Regions from separate parts of the Streptomyces sp. NPDC033177 genome, predicted to be linked through region 2. Evidence: riboswitches for the same ligand, from Rfam matches in the RefSeq annotation. Region 2 holds a riboswitch; the other holds the start of a gene.
The links. A riboswitch is a leader RNA that binds a small molecule or an ion and turns the genes downstream of it on or off. The one in region 2 is predicted to bind thiamine pyrophosphate.

Region 1: it holds a riboswitch for thiamine pyrophosphate, as region 2 does, so the genes downstream of both, thiM (hydroxyethylthiazole kinase) here and thiO (glycine oxidase ThiO) in region 2, are expected to answer to the same signal.

What each region holds. Positions count from the first base shown of each region.
Region 1 is NZ_JBVIPS010000004.1:436,263-439,656, forward strand. Features, by position in the region: gene thiD (bifunctional hydroxymethylpyrimidine kinase/phosphomethylpyrimidine kinase) at 1-252, opposite strand, end outside; gene thiE (thiamine phosphate synthase) at 249-887, opposite strand; gene thiM (hydroxyethylthiazole kinase) at 1,120-1,899, opposite strand; TPP riboswitch at 1,947-2,072, opposite strand; gene ACZ5U5_RS16920 (TetR/AcrR family transcriptional regulator C-terminal domain-containing protein) at 2,495-3,019, opposite strand; partial or broken gene ACZ5U5_RS16925 (hypothetical protein) at 3,204-3,394, opposite strand, start outside; gene ACZ5U5_RS16930 (ABC transporter permease) at 3,367-3,394, shown strand, end outside.
Region 2 is NZ_JBVIPS010000002.1:134,958-138,351, forward strand. Features, by position in the region: gene ACZ5U5_RS06640 (Rv2175c family DNA-binding protein) at 1-144, opposite strand, end outside; gene ACZ5U5_RS06645 (NAD(P)/FAD-dependent oxidoreductase) at 209-1,429, opposite strand; TPP riboswitch at 1,560-1,672, shown strand; gene thiO (glycine oxidase ThiO) at 1,670-2,872, shown strand; gene thiS (sulfur carrier protein ThiS) at 2,869-3,096, shown strand; gene ACZ5U5_RS06660 (thiazole synthase) at 3,103-3,394, shown strand, end outside.

The DNA of each region.
Region 1 (3,394 bases), on a different contig from region 2:
GTCGGCCAGCATTCCGATCTTGACGGCGTCCACCCTGACGTCGGCGAACAGCGTGTCGAGCTGCTGGGTGACGAACGCAGGAGGGACGGCATGGATGCCGGTGACGCCTTGGGTGTTCTGTGCGGTCAGGGCGGTCAGAACTGCTGTTCCGTAGGCGCCGTTGGCGGAGAACGCCTTCAGGTCGGCTTGGATCCCGGCGCCGCCGGAGGGGTCGCTGGCGGCGATGGTGAGGGCGATGGGCGGGCTGGTCATGCGGGGACCTCCGGTCGCAGGGTGTGGGCAAGGGAACGCGCTGCGGCCTCGGGGTCGGGCTGTCCGCAGACCGCGCTGACGACAGCGATCCCGGCCGCGCCGCTTGCTCTGACCGCGGCGGCCTCGGACATGCCGATCCCGCCGATGGCCACGCACGGCAGCGGGCTCTTTCGGACGATCCGGGCAAGGCCGCCCAGACCCAGTGGGGTATCCGCGTCCGGTTTGGTGGACTGCTCGAACACCGGACCGACACCGAGGTGGTCGACGGCATCCGGTACGTGTGCCAGTTGCTCGGGACGGCTGACGGACAGGCCGACGTAGGCATGGGGGCCGAGCTGACGCCGGGCGGTCGTGGGGGAGACGTCCCGCTGCCCCAGGTGGACGCCGTCCGCGTCCAACCACACCGCCACATCCAGGCGATCATTGACGATCAAGGGGACACCGGTGCCCGCGAGTTCGGCCTGGATCGCCCGGCCGAGCGTGAACAGCGTGCGGGCATCCGCGTCCGGATCGCGCAACTGGACAGCGGTGACACCGCCCTTGACGGCGGCTGCCACGGTAGCGGCAACACCGCGGTCGCGGCAGAGTCGGCTGTCGGTGACGAGGTAGAGGGACAGGTCAAGTGGTGGTCGCATGGGTTGCTCCTTGGGGTCTCCCGGCCGGGGAAGGGCGTGGGAAACACATCGGGAGGTGCAGGGGAAGGGGGCTAATGTGTAGGAACGTTGAAGTGTCCACGGGGGCAAGGTGTGTGTCCGCGAGGACTGGCAGACCTGGTGGTGCTGGGGCCGCCCCAGATCGGGCGGGCGCTGTTCAACGGCTGGTGGCCAGGCCGACCGCTCATTGCGGAACCCCGCAACACCCGTACGCTCAGCGCAGGTTGAGAGCCTCGCCGAGCTGGTCCGGGCTGAGCTCGTACAGCGCGTCGATCAGTGCGACCGCGAACGTGCCGGGTCCCGCAGAGCGGGTGGCGGCGCTCTCCGCGGCCACGGTGAGCAAGCCTGTCGCGGCAGTGGCGGCCAGCAGCGGGTCGCCGGTGACGGCTGCGCAGGCGGCCACCAAGGCGCCGAGTGAGCAGCCGGTTCCCGTCACCAGGGGAAGCAGCGGGTGCCCATTGGTCACCCGCACCACTCGGGTCCCGTCGGTGAGGACGTCCTCCGGACCGCTCACGGCGACCGCGCAGCCGTAGCGCCGGGCCAGCGCGCTGGCCGCGGCCAGCGCCGTCTCGGGGGCGTCCGTGCTGTCCACGCCGCGCCCGCCCGTGCCGCCGCCGTCCAGTGCCAGGATCTCGGAAGGATTGCCGCGAACGACCGCTGGAGGTGCGCTTTCCAGGAGTTCGTGGGCGAGGTCGGTGCGCCAGGGCAGCGGACCGACCGCCACCGGGTCGAGCACCCACGGGCGCCCGGCCGCGGCCGCTTCCTTGACCGCGACGCGCATCGCCTGCGCCGTCACGGACGTCACCGTCCCCAGGTTGACCAGGACGCCCCCGGCCACTCGGGCCAGTGCTCCGGCCTCCTCCGCGTTGTGCACCATCGCGGGGGCGGCTCCCGCTGCGAGCAGCACGTTCGCGGTGAATTGCGACACCACGACGTTGGTCAGGCAGTGCACAAGGGGTGCGGAGGCCCGCAGCGACGCGATCACGTCCGCCACGGCAGCACGGGAAACGGCGGGGTGGTTCTGTGCAGGTACGGAGGCAGCATCCATCGTCAACACTCTTCCTACGCCGGCATTACCCGGTCCAGGTTCATGCGGTCGGCGGAAAGGGGAGCAAGTCCCGTCCGCCCTCTCAGCCCGGCTACTCCCGAGCTCCCGCGGTGGTCACCACGCAATGTACCTCCCTCGGGAACGGGAGTGCGTACTCGGGGCGCCTCACGGCAGGGCGCGGTTCTGTTGGAAGAACAGAACGGGAGACCTCTTTGGGTGACCAGGGCCGGTTTGTCCGCATTGGTTGATGCCGCAGCTCGGGGCGAGCACCGGACGGTCTTCACTTGATGAGAGAGCAGGCTCCACACGTACGCCAAGGGTTGCCAGGCAGGCGGCGTGAATGAGTAGCTCTGAGGTCACGGCCCCCCGCCGGGCGTCCGGGCTGCCCCTGATCTTCGTCGTAACGTCTCGCAGAATAGCGTTCGCCCAACTCCCCTCGCGATAGGTTCCGCGACGTGCCGGAGCTCGCCGAACCGGCCGCTGTCAACGCCCTCTCGGACGGTCGGCTACGAGCCTTTCCTCTCTCGTCCTGCGCCTCCCTTTATTCGCGCTGAGTGGGCGTCGGAGACTCGGCCGTAGATGGGAGGGCCGCGGCGATGAAGTCCAGGATGCGTCGCAGGCCCTGCCGGAACTGGTCGTCGCGGCTCAGGTGTAGCCGACGCGCCTCCATCACGATCTTGGTGATGATCGGGTACTCCCCGCTCTTCACCAGCCGGTCGATGTAGGGGTGGCTGCGTGCCATCCACTGCGCCTCGCTGAGTCCGCTGCGGCCAAGTTCTTGGGTCGAGCTGATCTCTTCGCGGACGGTGCCTTCGACGAAGCTGCTCAAAAGGGCCACCAGGCCGAGGTTCTCGTCGATGGAGACGAAGGCGTCGAGCACTCCCATCAGTCGTTCGACCGAGCGCAGTTGGTTGGGGCCGAAGCTGGGCAGGGAGCGCTGCACGGTGGCGATCCACGGGTGCCGCAGCCACATGGCGCGCTGTCCGTCGGCGTAGCGGGTCAGGTCGGCGCGCCAGTCGCCTGAGGGCATGCCCGTGACGTCGATCTTCGATGTCGAGGCGGTCACCGATGGTGGCTTTCAGCTCGTCGGGGGCTCCCGTGGCGATCACTCGCCCGTGGTCGACGACGGCGATGTCGTCGGCCAGTTGGTCGGCCTCGCCCAGGTCGCCCATGACCTGGTCGGCCATGAGCTCGATCAGGTCCTCGCGGCTCGGGACGTACCGGTAGAGGGTCATTGCGCCGGTGCCGATCTCGGCCGCGACTCGCCGCATGGTGGCGGCTTCCAGCCCTTCGGCGTCGGCGATCCGGACGGCCGCCTCGGTGATCTTCGCGCGGCTGTAGACGGGCGTCGGCCCGTAGGCGGAGCGCTCGGGCCGCATCCATATGTTCACGTACTCGGCGTCGGTCACCGTTGTGACCTTCTCCGCGTGGCTGGGGGTCA
Region 2 (3,394 bases):
CTCACCACGGCGTACGGCGATCAGCTGGCCCTCCTTGACCAGCTGGCGCACACGCGTCACCTCGACGTCGAGCATTTCTGCGATGTCGGGAAGGTGCAGCCACTCGGGGACGAGAGCATCAGTCTTTGCGTCAATCTCGGTCACGGGAACAAGGGTATCTCCGGGCACCGACAGCGGCCGGTCAGAGGCCCCGGTCACGGCGGCAGCGCTACGCCAGCAGTGCCTTCTTCAGCGGAATCGCGGGATCCGAGGCCAGCTCGGCGGAGAGCCGGGCGCCCGCCTCGATCAGCTTGCGACCCTGGGCCAGGTCCCGGGGGCGGCCCACCGCGAGGAGGGCCACCAGTGCCCCCTGCCGCAGCCAGCACACGCTCCAGGCCGCGCCCGCCGGATCTCCGCGCCACACCAGCTCGTCGGCGGAGGCGTGATGGCCCGCGTACTGGACGAAGCGGCCGAACTGCTCCGACCAGAAGTACGGGACGGGGTCGTACGCCGAAGGGGTATCGCCGATGATGTTCGCGGCCACCGTGCGCGGGCCCTGGAGCGCGTTGTCCCAGTGGTGGACGAGAAGGCGCTCGCCATACCTTCCCGAAGGGAAGGAGGAGCAGTCGCCGACCGCGTACACATCGGGTTCCGACGTCCTCAGGTGGTCGTCGGCGAGGATCTCCCGGTAGGCGCCGAGGGTGATGCCGGAGTCCGCGAGCCATCCCGTGGCGGGGCGCGCGCCGATGCCGACGACGACCGCGTCCGCGGGCAGCCGGGTGCCGTCGGCCAGGTGGACGCTGCCGGGTTCGACGCGGTCCACGCGCGCGTGGGTGCGCAGGTCGGTCCCGGAGTCGGCGTACCAGGACGTCATCGGGGCGGCGACCTCCGCGGGCAGCGCCCCGGCGAGCGGTCGCTCCGCGGCCTCGACGACGGTGACCTGGCAGCCCGCCTCACGCGCCGCGGTCGCGAACTCGGCGCCGATCCAGCCCGCGCCGACGACGACGATGCGGTGCTGCTCGGCGAGCACGGGCCGAAGCCGCTCGGCGTCGTCCAGCGTGCGCAGCAGGTGGACGCCGGGGACCCCGAAGGCGCCGGGCAGCAGGATCGGCTCGGCGCCGGTGGCGATGACCAGGGCGTCGTACGGGACCGGGCCCCGCTCGGTGTCCAGGGCATGGTCCGCGGTGCGGACCCCCGTGACCTCGTGGCCCAGGCTCAGCTCGATGCCGAGCGCCTCGAAGTCGATGTCGAAGGCGGAGCCCTCCGCCTTGCCGAGCAGCACGGCCTTGGACAACGGCGGTCTGTCGTACGGCTGGTGGGGCTCCGCGCCGATCAGCGTGACCGCACCGGCGAATCCCTGCTCACGCAGGGCCACGGCGGTCTGCACCCCGGCCATCCCCGCGCCGACGATGACGACCCGGCGCTCTTCCTGCCTCCGCTGCTCACTCACCCGATCACTCTAGGACGGCGGACGAGGCGCGCCTCAGGGCGCGACGGCGAGATCTCTGACACACCGTCACCGCTCCTGACCGCAGAGCCGCCCTACCTACCCCGGGGCACCAAGGGCTAGGGTTGCCGTGCAGAGCACTCGCGGGAGCCCGGACGCACCGGGCTGAGAGGGAGGCTGGACGGCCTCCGACCGTACGAACCTGATCCGGGTCATGCCGGCGAAGGGAGGGGCTGGACACCCATGCATCCACGAACACCACTCCGCACGACGAGCACGACCACGACCGACGTCCTGGTCGTCGGGGGCGGCATCATCGGCCTGGTCACGGCCTGGCGGGCGGCACAGCGTGGCCTGACCGTCGCGGTCGTGGACCCCGAGCCCGGCGGCGGCGCGGCGCAGGTCGCGGCGGGCATGCTGGCCGCCGTCACCGAGCTGCACTACGGGGAGCAGACGCTGCTCGCCCTGAACGTGGCCTCCGCGCAGCGCTATCCCGACTTCGCGGCCGAGCTGACGGAGGCGAGCGGCCGCGATCTCGGCTACCGCGCGTGCGGCACGCTCGCCGTCGCGCTCGACTCCGACGACCGTGCCCACCTGCGTGAGCTGCACGCCCTTCAGCAGCGGTCGGGGCTCGCGTCGGAGTGGCTGAGCGGGCGCGAGTGCCGCCGTCTGGAGCCGATGCTCGCGCCGGGCGTCCGGGGCGGCCTTCGGGTCGACGGCGACCACCAGATCGATCCGCGCAGGCTCGCCGCGGCGCTCATGGTGGCCTGCGAGCGGGCCGGCGTGATCTTCCACCACGCGTGGGCGGAGCGCCTCTCGGTGGCGGGCGACCGGGCCGCCGGAGTCGTCCTGGCCGACGGCACCGCCCTGGAGGCCGGCCAGACCGTGCTCGCCGCCGGCAGCCTCAGCGGGCGCCTCGCCGGGGTTCCGGAGGGCGTCCTGCCGCCCGTGCGCCCGGTGAAGGGCCAGGTGCTGCGACTCACGGTGCCGCAGCGTCTCGCACCGTTCCTGAGCCGCACCGTGCGCGCCGTGGTGCGCGGCAGCCACGTCTACCTGGTGCCGCGCGAGAACGGCGAGCTGGTCGTCGGCGCCACCAGCGAGGAGCTCGGCTGGGACACGACGGTCACCGCCGGCGGCGTGTACGAGCTGCTTCGGGACGCCCACGAGCTCGTACCCGGCATCACGGAACTGCCGCTGACGGAGACCCGCGCGGGCCTGCGCCCCGGCTCCCCCGACAACGCGCCGCTGCTCGGCCCGACCGCGCTCCCCGGCCTCCAGCTGGCCACCGGGCACTACCGCAACGGCGTCCTCCTGACGCCCGTCACCGGTGACGTGATGGCGCACGCCCTGACCACCGGTGAACTGCCCGACGAGGCACGAGGGTTCACCCCCCTGCGTTTCGTCCGCGATTCCCTCACGCAGCGTTTCCTGGAGCAGCCCGCATGACTCTCCCGTCCGACTCAGCCGTCACCGCCGTCTCCGTCAACGGAGAAGCACGCGACGTGGCCGCGGGCACCACGCTCGAAACCCTCGTCGCCACCCTGACCGCGGCCCCGGCCGGGGTCGCCGCCGCGCTCAACGAAACCGTCGTCCCGCGCGCGCGGTGGTCCACGACGCCGCTCACCGACGGTGACCGCGTCGAGGTCCTCACCGCCGTCCAAGGAGGCTGAACCGACATGGCAGACGACCCCTTCGTCATCGGCGGGCTCACCCTTTCCTCCCGCCTGATCATGGGTACGGGCGGTGCGCCGAGCCTGGACGTGCTCGAACGCTCCCTCGTCGCCTCCGGTACGGAGCTGACGACGGTCGCGATGCGCCGCCTGGACCCCGGGGTGCAGGGCTCGGTGCTCTCCGTCCTCGACCGGCTCGGCATCCGCGTCCTGCCGAACACGGCGGGCTGCTTCACCGCGGGCGAGGCCGTCCTGACCGCCCGGCTCGCGCGGGAGGCGCTCGGCACCGACCTGGTCA